DNA from 2 places in the Cupriavidus sp. UBA2010 genome. Region 2 is predicted to be linked to the other one. Evidence: riboswitches for the same ligand, from Rfam matches in the RefSeq annotation. Region 2 holds a riboswitch; the other holds the start of a gene.

Region 1 (3,400 bases), on a different contig from region 2:
CGTGATAGCGCCGACCTTCCTGGGTGTAGAAGGTGAGTTGATAGCCCTGCATGACATCTCCCTGCGGGTCCGGATTGGCCAGAAGCTGGAGCCCCCCACGTGGCAGTTTCATCGTATGCCAGGTGACTGCAATGGTCCAAGACCAGCCGCTGGGCCGCGAGCGCCCGACACCCCCTGGGAAACCCAGTGTTGAGAATGGCTCTCATTCTGAGTTAGGATGCCGCCATCGCCCCTTGCGGGGCTCATTGCCGGAGAAGTTCATGCAGAAGATTGCCGCTTTCCTCGTTGCCGGAGTGTTCTCGACCGCCGCTTTCGCCGGCGCCAACTGCGCCAAGCACCCGAAATCCGAATGGATGCCGGAAGCCGATGCCAAGGCCAAGATCCAGGAACAGGGCTACAACATCAAGAAGTTCAAGGTGGACGGCAATTGCTACGAGATCTACGGCACGACCAAGGATGGCAACAAGGCCGAGATCTACTTCGACACCAAGACGCTTGAAATCGTCAAATCGGAAATCGGCAGCTAAGCATGTCGGCGCCCGCGGACCGGACGAACGCCCCCGACACGATTCGCGTCTGGGACGTGGTCGTGCGCTTCACGCACTGGAGCGTGGCGGCCATCGTCTGCTTTGACCTCGTCCAGGACTCCGGAGACAAGGTGCACCGGACCCTCGGCTACATCGCCGCGGGGCTGGTGCTGTTCCGGGTCTTGTGGGGCTTCATCGGCAGCCAGCCTGCGCGTTTCCGCACATGGCTGCCACGTCCGTCCGCCATGCTGGCTTATGGCAAGGCACTGGTCGCCGGCCGCGCGCCGCGGTATGTCAGCCATACGCCGCTGGGCGCCGTCGCCATGCTGGCCATGTGGGCGCTGATCCTGGCGCTGGCGGTCACCGGCTGGATCTCGCGTCTCGATGCGTTCTGGGGCGAGGATTTGCCAGTCGACATCCATCGCTGGCTGGCGAACGGGCTGCTGGCGCTGGTGATCCTGCATGTGGCCGCGGCCATCGTCATGAGCATCAAGGGCCGCGAGAACCTCGTCGCTGCCATGATCACGGGGCGCAAGCCAGGTGATCCGCACCGCTAGCGGATTTATATGGCATAGTTGCCATCGTTTTACCCCGCGTGTATCGGGAGAGTCTGTGCCAGCCGCCCGGCCGACACAGCGCCGAAGGAGCAACCGCCCCGGAAACTCTCAGGCAAAAGGACCGGTACCCGCCATTGAACTCTGAAGAACCCCGGCTTGCACGTCAGCCGGCGGTACCGAAGGAGCAAGCGGCACGCGTATTGTTCGTGTGCCGCGAATCTCTCAGGTCAAGGACAGAGGGGGCGTCCGCAACCGCGCATGGTGCGCGGCGGACTGCCATCCCACGACGTCCTGAAAGACCTTCGACATGAAATCCATTGCAGTGATCGGCGGCGGCATCACCGGCGCCACGACGGCCTACGCCCTGGCCAAACGCGGGTTCTCCGTCACCCTGTTCGAACGGCACCGCTATGCGGCCATGGAAACCTCGTTCGCCAACGGCGGACAGCTCTCCGCCTCCAACGCGGAAGTCTGGACGCACTGGTCCACGCTGGCCAAGGGCCTGAAGTGGATGCTGCGCAATGACGCGCCGCTGCTCGTCAATCCGCGTCCGACCTGGCACAAGCTGAGCTGGTTCGCCGAGTTCATCGCATCGATCCCGCATTACCGCCGCAACACGGTGGAGACCACGCGGCTTGCCATTGCCGCGCGCCAGCACCTGTTTGCGTGGGCGGAGGCGGAGGGCATCGACTTCGACCTCAAGCGGCGCGGCATCCTGCATATCTATCGGGACAAGGCGGGCTTCGATCACGCAGGGCAAGTCTCGAAGCTGCTCACCGAAGGCGGACTCGAACGGCGCGCGGTGACCCCGGACGAGATGCGAAGCATCGAGCCGACGCTGGCAGGCCGGTACTACGGCGGCTACTACACCGAAAGCGACTCTACCGGCGACATCCACAAGTTCACCACTGGTATCGCTGCGGCGGCGCGCAGACTGGGCGTGCAGATGCTCTACAACCAGGACGTGAGCGCCGTGTCGACCAGCGGCCGGCGAGTGACGATCGTCTCGGCTGACGATGGCCAGACGACATCACGCGAATTCGACGCCGTGGTCGTCTGCGCCGGCGTTGCCAGCCGCGAATTCGCGCGCCAACTCGGAGACCGCGTGAACATCTACCCGGTCAAGGGCTATTCGATCACGGTCAACCTCAACGACGCCGAAAGCCAGGCCTCGGCGCCCACGGTCAGCCTGCTCGACGACGAAACCAAGCTTGTCACCAGCCGTCTGGGCGTGGACCGATTCCGCATAGCCGGCACCGCAGAGTTCAATGGCGTCGACCGCGACATCCGCGCCGATCGCATCCGTCCGCTGATCGACTGGGTCCATGCTTGCTTCCCCGGCGTCAGCACCCGCAGCGTGGTGCCCTGGGCGGGGTTGCGACCGATGATGCCAAACATGATGCCGCGCGTCGGTCGGGGCCATGCCGCTAACGTGTTCTACAACACAGGGCATGGGCATCTGGGCTGGACGCTGTCCGCCGTGACGGCCGAGATGGTGGGGGATGTCGTGCGCCACGCCGCTACGGAGCAGCAAGGGCGCGTGGGCGTTGGCGGATTGGTGGTGGGCAACGGCTGAGGGAAGCCTTTCTTTCCGGGCGTAGAAACGAAAAAAGCCCCGCTTGCGCGGGGCTTTTCGAATCTGGTGCCCAGAAGAGGACTCGAACCTCCACAGTGTTGCCACCGCTAGGACCTGAACCTAGTGCGTCTACCAATTCCGCCATCTGGGCGATGCGAGCCGCGAATTCTACAGAAGCCTGTGGAATTTGCAAGCCCCTGTGTGAATTCTCGCGAATTCATTCCGGGTCAGTTGCCGCGCAGTTCCAGGTAGAGCCCGCCATCGACCACGTAGCGGTTCCGGCCCGCCCGCTTGGCGCGGTACATGGCGCTGTCGGCGCGATGCAGCAGTGGCTCGAGGCGCGGCGCGTCGGGCACGGCGCAGACCGCGCCGACGCTGATCGTCACGAACGGCTGCACCGGCGTGCCGTGGTGGGGAATGCCCAGCTCGCGCACCGCTGCCACCATCCGGCGCGCGATGGTTCGCGTCTCCTCGGACGTGGAATCCGGCAGCACCACGGCAAACTCCTCGCCACCCAGGCGGGCGCAAAACTGCGTGCCGTCGAGCACGCAGGTCAAGGCCGTCGCGACCTGCCGCAGGCACTCATCGCCACGCGGATGGCCATAGAGATCGTTGAACTGCTTGAACAGGTCGACATCCAGAATCAGCAGGCCGATTTCCGTGCCGCGTTCGTAGGCGCGTGTCACCGCGGCATGCGACTCGCGCTGGAAGTAGCGGCGATTCGGAATGCCGGTCAGGGC
Region 2 (3,400 bases):
CCGGCCAGCAGCTTGAGCAACTGGTACTGGCACGCGTTGGTGTCCTGGTACTCGTCGACGAGGAAGTAACGCAGGCGGTTCTGCCACTTCAGTTGCACGGCTTCGTCGCGCGCGAACAGTTCGGCGGGCAGGCGGATCAGGTCGTCGAAGTCCACCGCCTGGTAAGCGTGCAGCGTGGCCACGTAATTGCGATACACCATCGCGGCCTGGTGCTCGTCCGCATCGCTCGCCTGCGCGAGCGCCGTCTCCGGATCGATCATGCCGTTTTTCCACAGCGAGATCGTGCTCTGCACGCTGCGGATCAGCTTCTTGTCCGTGGTGCCAAGCTGCTCCTGCACCAGACCGAAGCAGTCATCGGAATCCATGATGGAGAACTGCGGCTTCAGGCCAAGGTGCTCGGCTTCCATGCGCAGGATCTGCACGCCGAGCGAATGGAACGTGCAGACCGTGAGCTGCTTGAGCGGAATCCGCTTGCCCTCGCGCGTGGTCTTGCCCTCCATCAGCTTGCCGATGCGCTCCTGCATCTCCTTGGCCGCCTTGTTGGTGAACGTGACGGCGGCGATGTGGCGCGGCTCGAACCCCTTGTCCTCGATCAGGTGCGCGATCTTCTGCGTGATCACGCGCGTCTTGCCCGATCCGGCACCCGCCAGGACGAGGCATGGCCCGTCGAGATAGCGAACGGCTTCGGATTGCGCGGAATTGAGCCCGTGGGACATGTGATCTTTGATGAGGATTGGCCAGGATCGGCCGAAAAGGCGCGGATGAAGCACACCGGAGCCGGTGCGCCAAAGCTGGCGATGTTAACACGTGCCTCGTGTCACGCGCCTCGTGTCTGGTCGCACCCTGCACGTGTGTCGGAGACCGTCCTACGGCAAGCGTTTCGAGCCCGTAACAATCGTAAGCCGCGGGCACCCGGGCACGGCATCGGCCTCTCACTTATCACAGCGTGCCGCATGGCTGGCACGCGTGGCAGTACCGCATGTCGACAACAAAGCACTGGAGGCCATATGACTACGTTCCGCACGATTTCGAAGCTCACACTGATTGGTGTCACGCTTGCTGCCTTTGGCGGCTGCGCCGACATGACGCCGAAGCAGCGCAACACGGCGATCGGCGCGGGCGTCGGTGCCGTGGGTGGCGCCGTACTGACCGAAGGCAGCGCGCTGGGCACGCTCGGCGGCGCCGCCGTGGGTGGCGTGATCGGTAACGTCACGACCAAGGGTCACTAAGGGTTGTCCCAGGGCCGCTCATCAAGCGCCTGTTACCGGGCGCGATGACGGCCACCGACAGGTTGGCGAGGGCCGCCCGCAACGGGCGACCACGCACGGGACCGGGCCTGCCGCGCGAGGTTTGACAAAGGCAGACCGGTCCCGTACATTCACGCGCATCCGGCCGGGAGAGCGCGCAGCGATTGCGCCGCCGAAGGGGTATCACCCGAAAACTCTCAGGCACCATGGACTGGCTGGATCGGCATGCAACATGCACACAATGCATGCCGCACTCTGGAGAGCGACATCCGCTATTGCAAGGCAATGGTGAGCATGTCCACCGAAGGGGCGCACGAAGCACCATGCTTCGTAATCTCTCAGGTATCGAGGACAGAGGGGTCATCCGCGGCAGCGGACTGGTAGCGCATTGGCGCGACCGGACGCTGCGGCGGATGACCCTTTTTTCGTTTTCGAACCACGGTTTTCGAACCGAGCGCCCCCAAGGACATCCATGACGCTCCAGGCCACGCCCCTCAACGCCATCCACCGCGCCCTCGGCGCCCGCATGGTCGACTTCGGCGGTTGGGACATGCCCGTCAACTACGGCTCCCAGATCGAGGAACACAACGCGGTACGCGCTGACGCCGGTATGTTCGACGTCTCCCACATGTGCGTGGTGGACCTGAGCGGCACCCACACGCGCGCCTTCCTGCGCGGCCTGCTGGCCAACAACATCGACAAGCTGCAAACGCCGGGCAAGGCGCTCTATTCGTGCATGCTCGACGAGAAAGGCGGCGTCATCGACGACCTGATCGTCTACTTCTTTGCCGAGGACCGGTTCCGCCTGGTGGTCAACGCCAGCACGGCCATCGGCGACATCGAATGGATCCAGTCCCGCAACACGGCCACCGGCAGCGGCGTGACGATCACCCCGCGCCGTGGCGACCTGGCCCCGGCCGGCGTGAGCAAGCTGGCCATTGTTGCAGTGCAGGGTCCGAACGCACGCCAGAAGGTGTACGACGCATTCCCGTCGACCCAGCCCGCCGACGCGCTCAAGCCTTTCAACGCGGTGGTGGTGCACGACGCCGAGATGGGTGAACTGATGGTGGCCCGTACCGGCTACACCGGTGAAGACGGCTTCGAACTCGTTGTGCCGGCGGAGAACGTCGCGGGAATCTGGGAAAAGCTGTCCGCCTCGAGCGTGCGTCCCGCCGGACTCGGCGCGCGCGACACGCTGCGGCTGGAAGCCGGCATGAACCTGTACGGTCAGGACATGGATATCCACACGTCGCCGCTCGATGCGGGACTGTCGTGGACCGTCGACCTGCAAAGCGAGCGCAACTTCATCGGCAAGTCGGCGCTGCTGGCCAGTGGCCAGCAAAAGACCTTCGCCGGCCTGATCCTGCGAGACAAGGGTGGCGTGCTGCGCGCGCACCAGAAAGTCATCACCCCGGCCGGCGACGGCGAAATCACCAGCGGCACATTCAGCCCGTCGCTGTCGCAGTCGATCGCCTTTGCCCGCCTTCCCCGTGACATCACCCCCGGCACCGAGGTGCAGGTGGAGATTCGCGACCGCAAACTGACCGCGACTGTGGTTAAACTGCCGTTTGTGCGCAATGGCAAGGCACTCGTGAGCTGAGGCATCGCCCGGCTTCACACCAACGGTCGCCCTTACATCCCCCCGGCGGGCCAGCCAGGGGGGATGCCTGAAACAAGAAACACACTGCATTCCGGAGAACCTCAATGAATTTCCCCGCTGACCTGAAGTACACCGAGTCGCACGAATGGGTGCGCGTCGAGTCCGACGGCACGCTGACGATCGGCATCACCGATCACGCGCAGGACGCGCTCGGCGACATCGTCTTCCTGGAACTGCCCGAAGTGGGCAAGTCGGTCGGCGCCGGTGACGCGCTTGCCGTGGTGGAATCGGTAAAGGCCGCCTCCGACATCTACGCCCCGGTGGCTGGCGAAGTGATCGCCGTGAACGAAGCCGCCTCGGCCTCGCCGGAATCGGTCAACGCCAATGCGTTCGACGCCTGGCTGTTCAAGCTGAAGCCGGCCAACAGCGACGACGTGAACGGCCTGATGAGTGCCGACGCCTACAAGGCCAGCGTCGGCGCCTGAGCCCCGACACCCTGACTGATTCGATGCCGCAAACGCGGCGGCCAGGCTGACCACCTGCCGCCGCGCCC

Evidence for each region. Region 2 has a riboswitch for glycine ahead of gcvT (glycine cleavage system aminomethyltransferase GcvT). Riboswitches for the same ligand answer to the same signal wherever they lie in the genome.
Region 1: another riboswitch for glycine. It lies ahead of B2246_RS10900 (D-amino acid dehydrogenase); the one in region 2 lies ahead of gcvT (glycine cleavage system aminomethyltransferase GcvT).

What each region holds. Positions count from the first base shown of each region.
Region 1 covers NZ_DDCI01000014.1:181,658-185,057, forward strand. Annotated here, with positions in the region: gene B2246_RS10885 (DUF190 domain-containing protein) at 1-52, opposite strand, end outside; gene B2246_RS10890 (PepSY domain-containing protein) at 261-527, shown strand; gene B2246_RS10895 (cytochrome b/b6 domain-containing protein) at 530-1,084, shown strand; glycine riboswitch at 1,119-1,218, shown strand; gene B2246_RS10900 (D-amino acid dehydrogenase) at 1,392-2,660, shown strand; tRNA gene B2246_RS10905 (tRNA-Leu) at 2,725-2,811, opposite strand; gene B2246_RS10910 (diguanylate cyclase domain-containing protein) at 2,888-3,400, opposite strand, start outside.
Region 2 covers NZ_DDCI01000015.1:204,536-207,935, reverse strand. Annotated here, with positions in the region: gene B2246_RS11830 (UvrD-helicase domain-containing protein) at 1-716, opposite strand, end outside; gene B2246_RS11825 (glycine zipper 2TM domain-containing protein) at 1,008-1,229, shown strand; glycine riboswitch at 1,384-1,471, shown strand; glycine riboswitch at 1,493-1,612, shown strand; gene gcvT (glycine cleavage system aminomethyltransferase GcvT) at 1,720-2,847, shown strand; gene gcvH (glycine cleavage system protein GcvH) at 2,952-3,332, shown strand.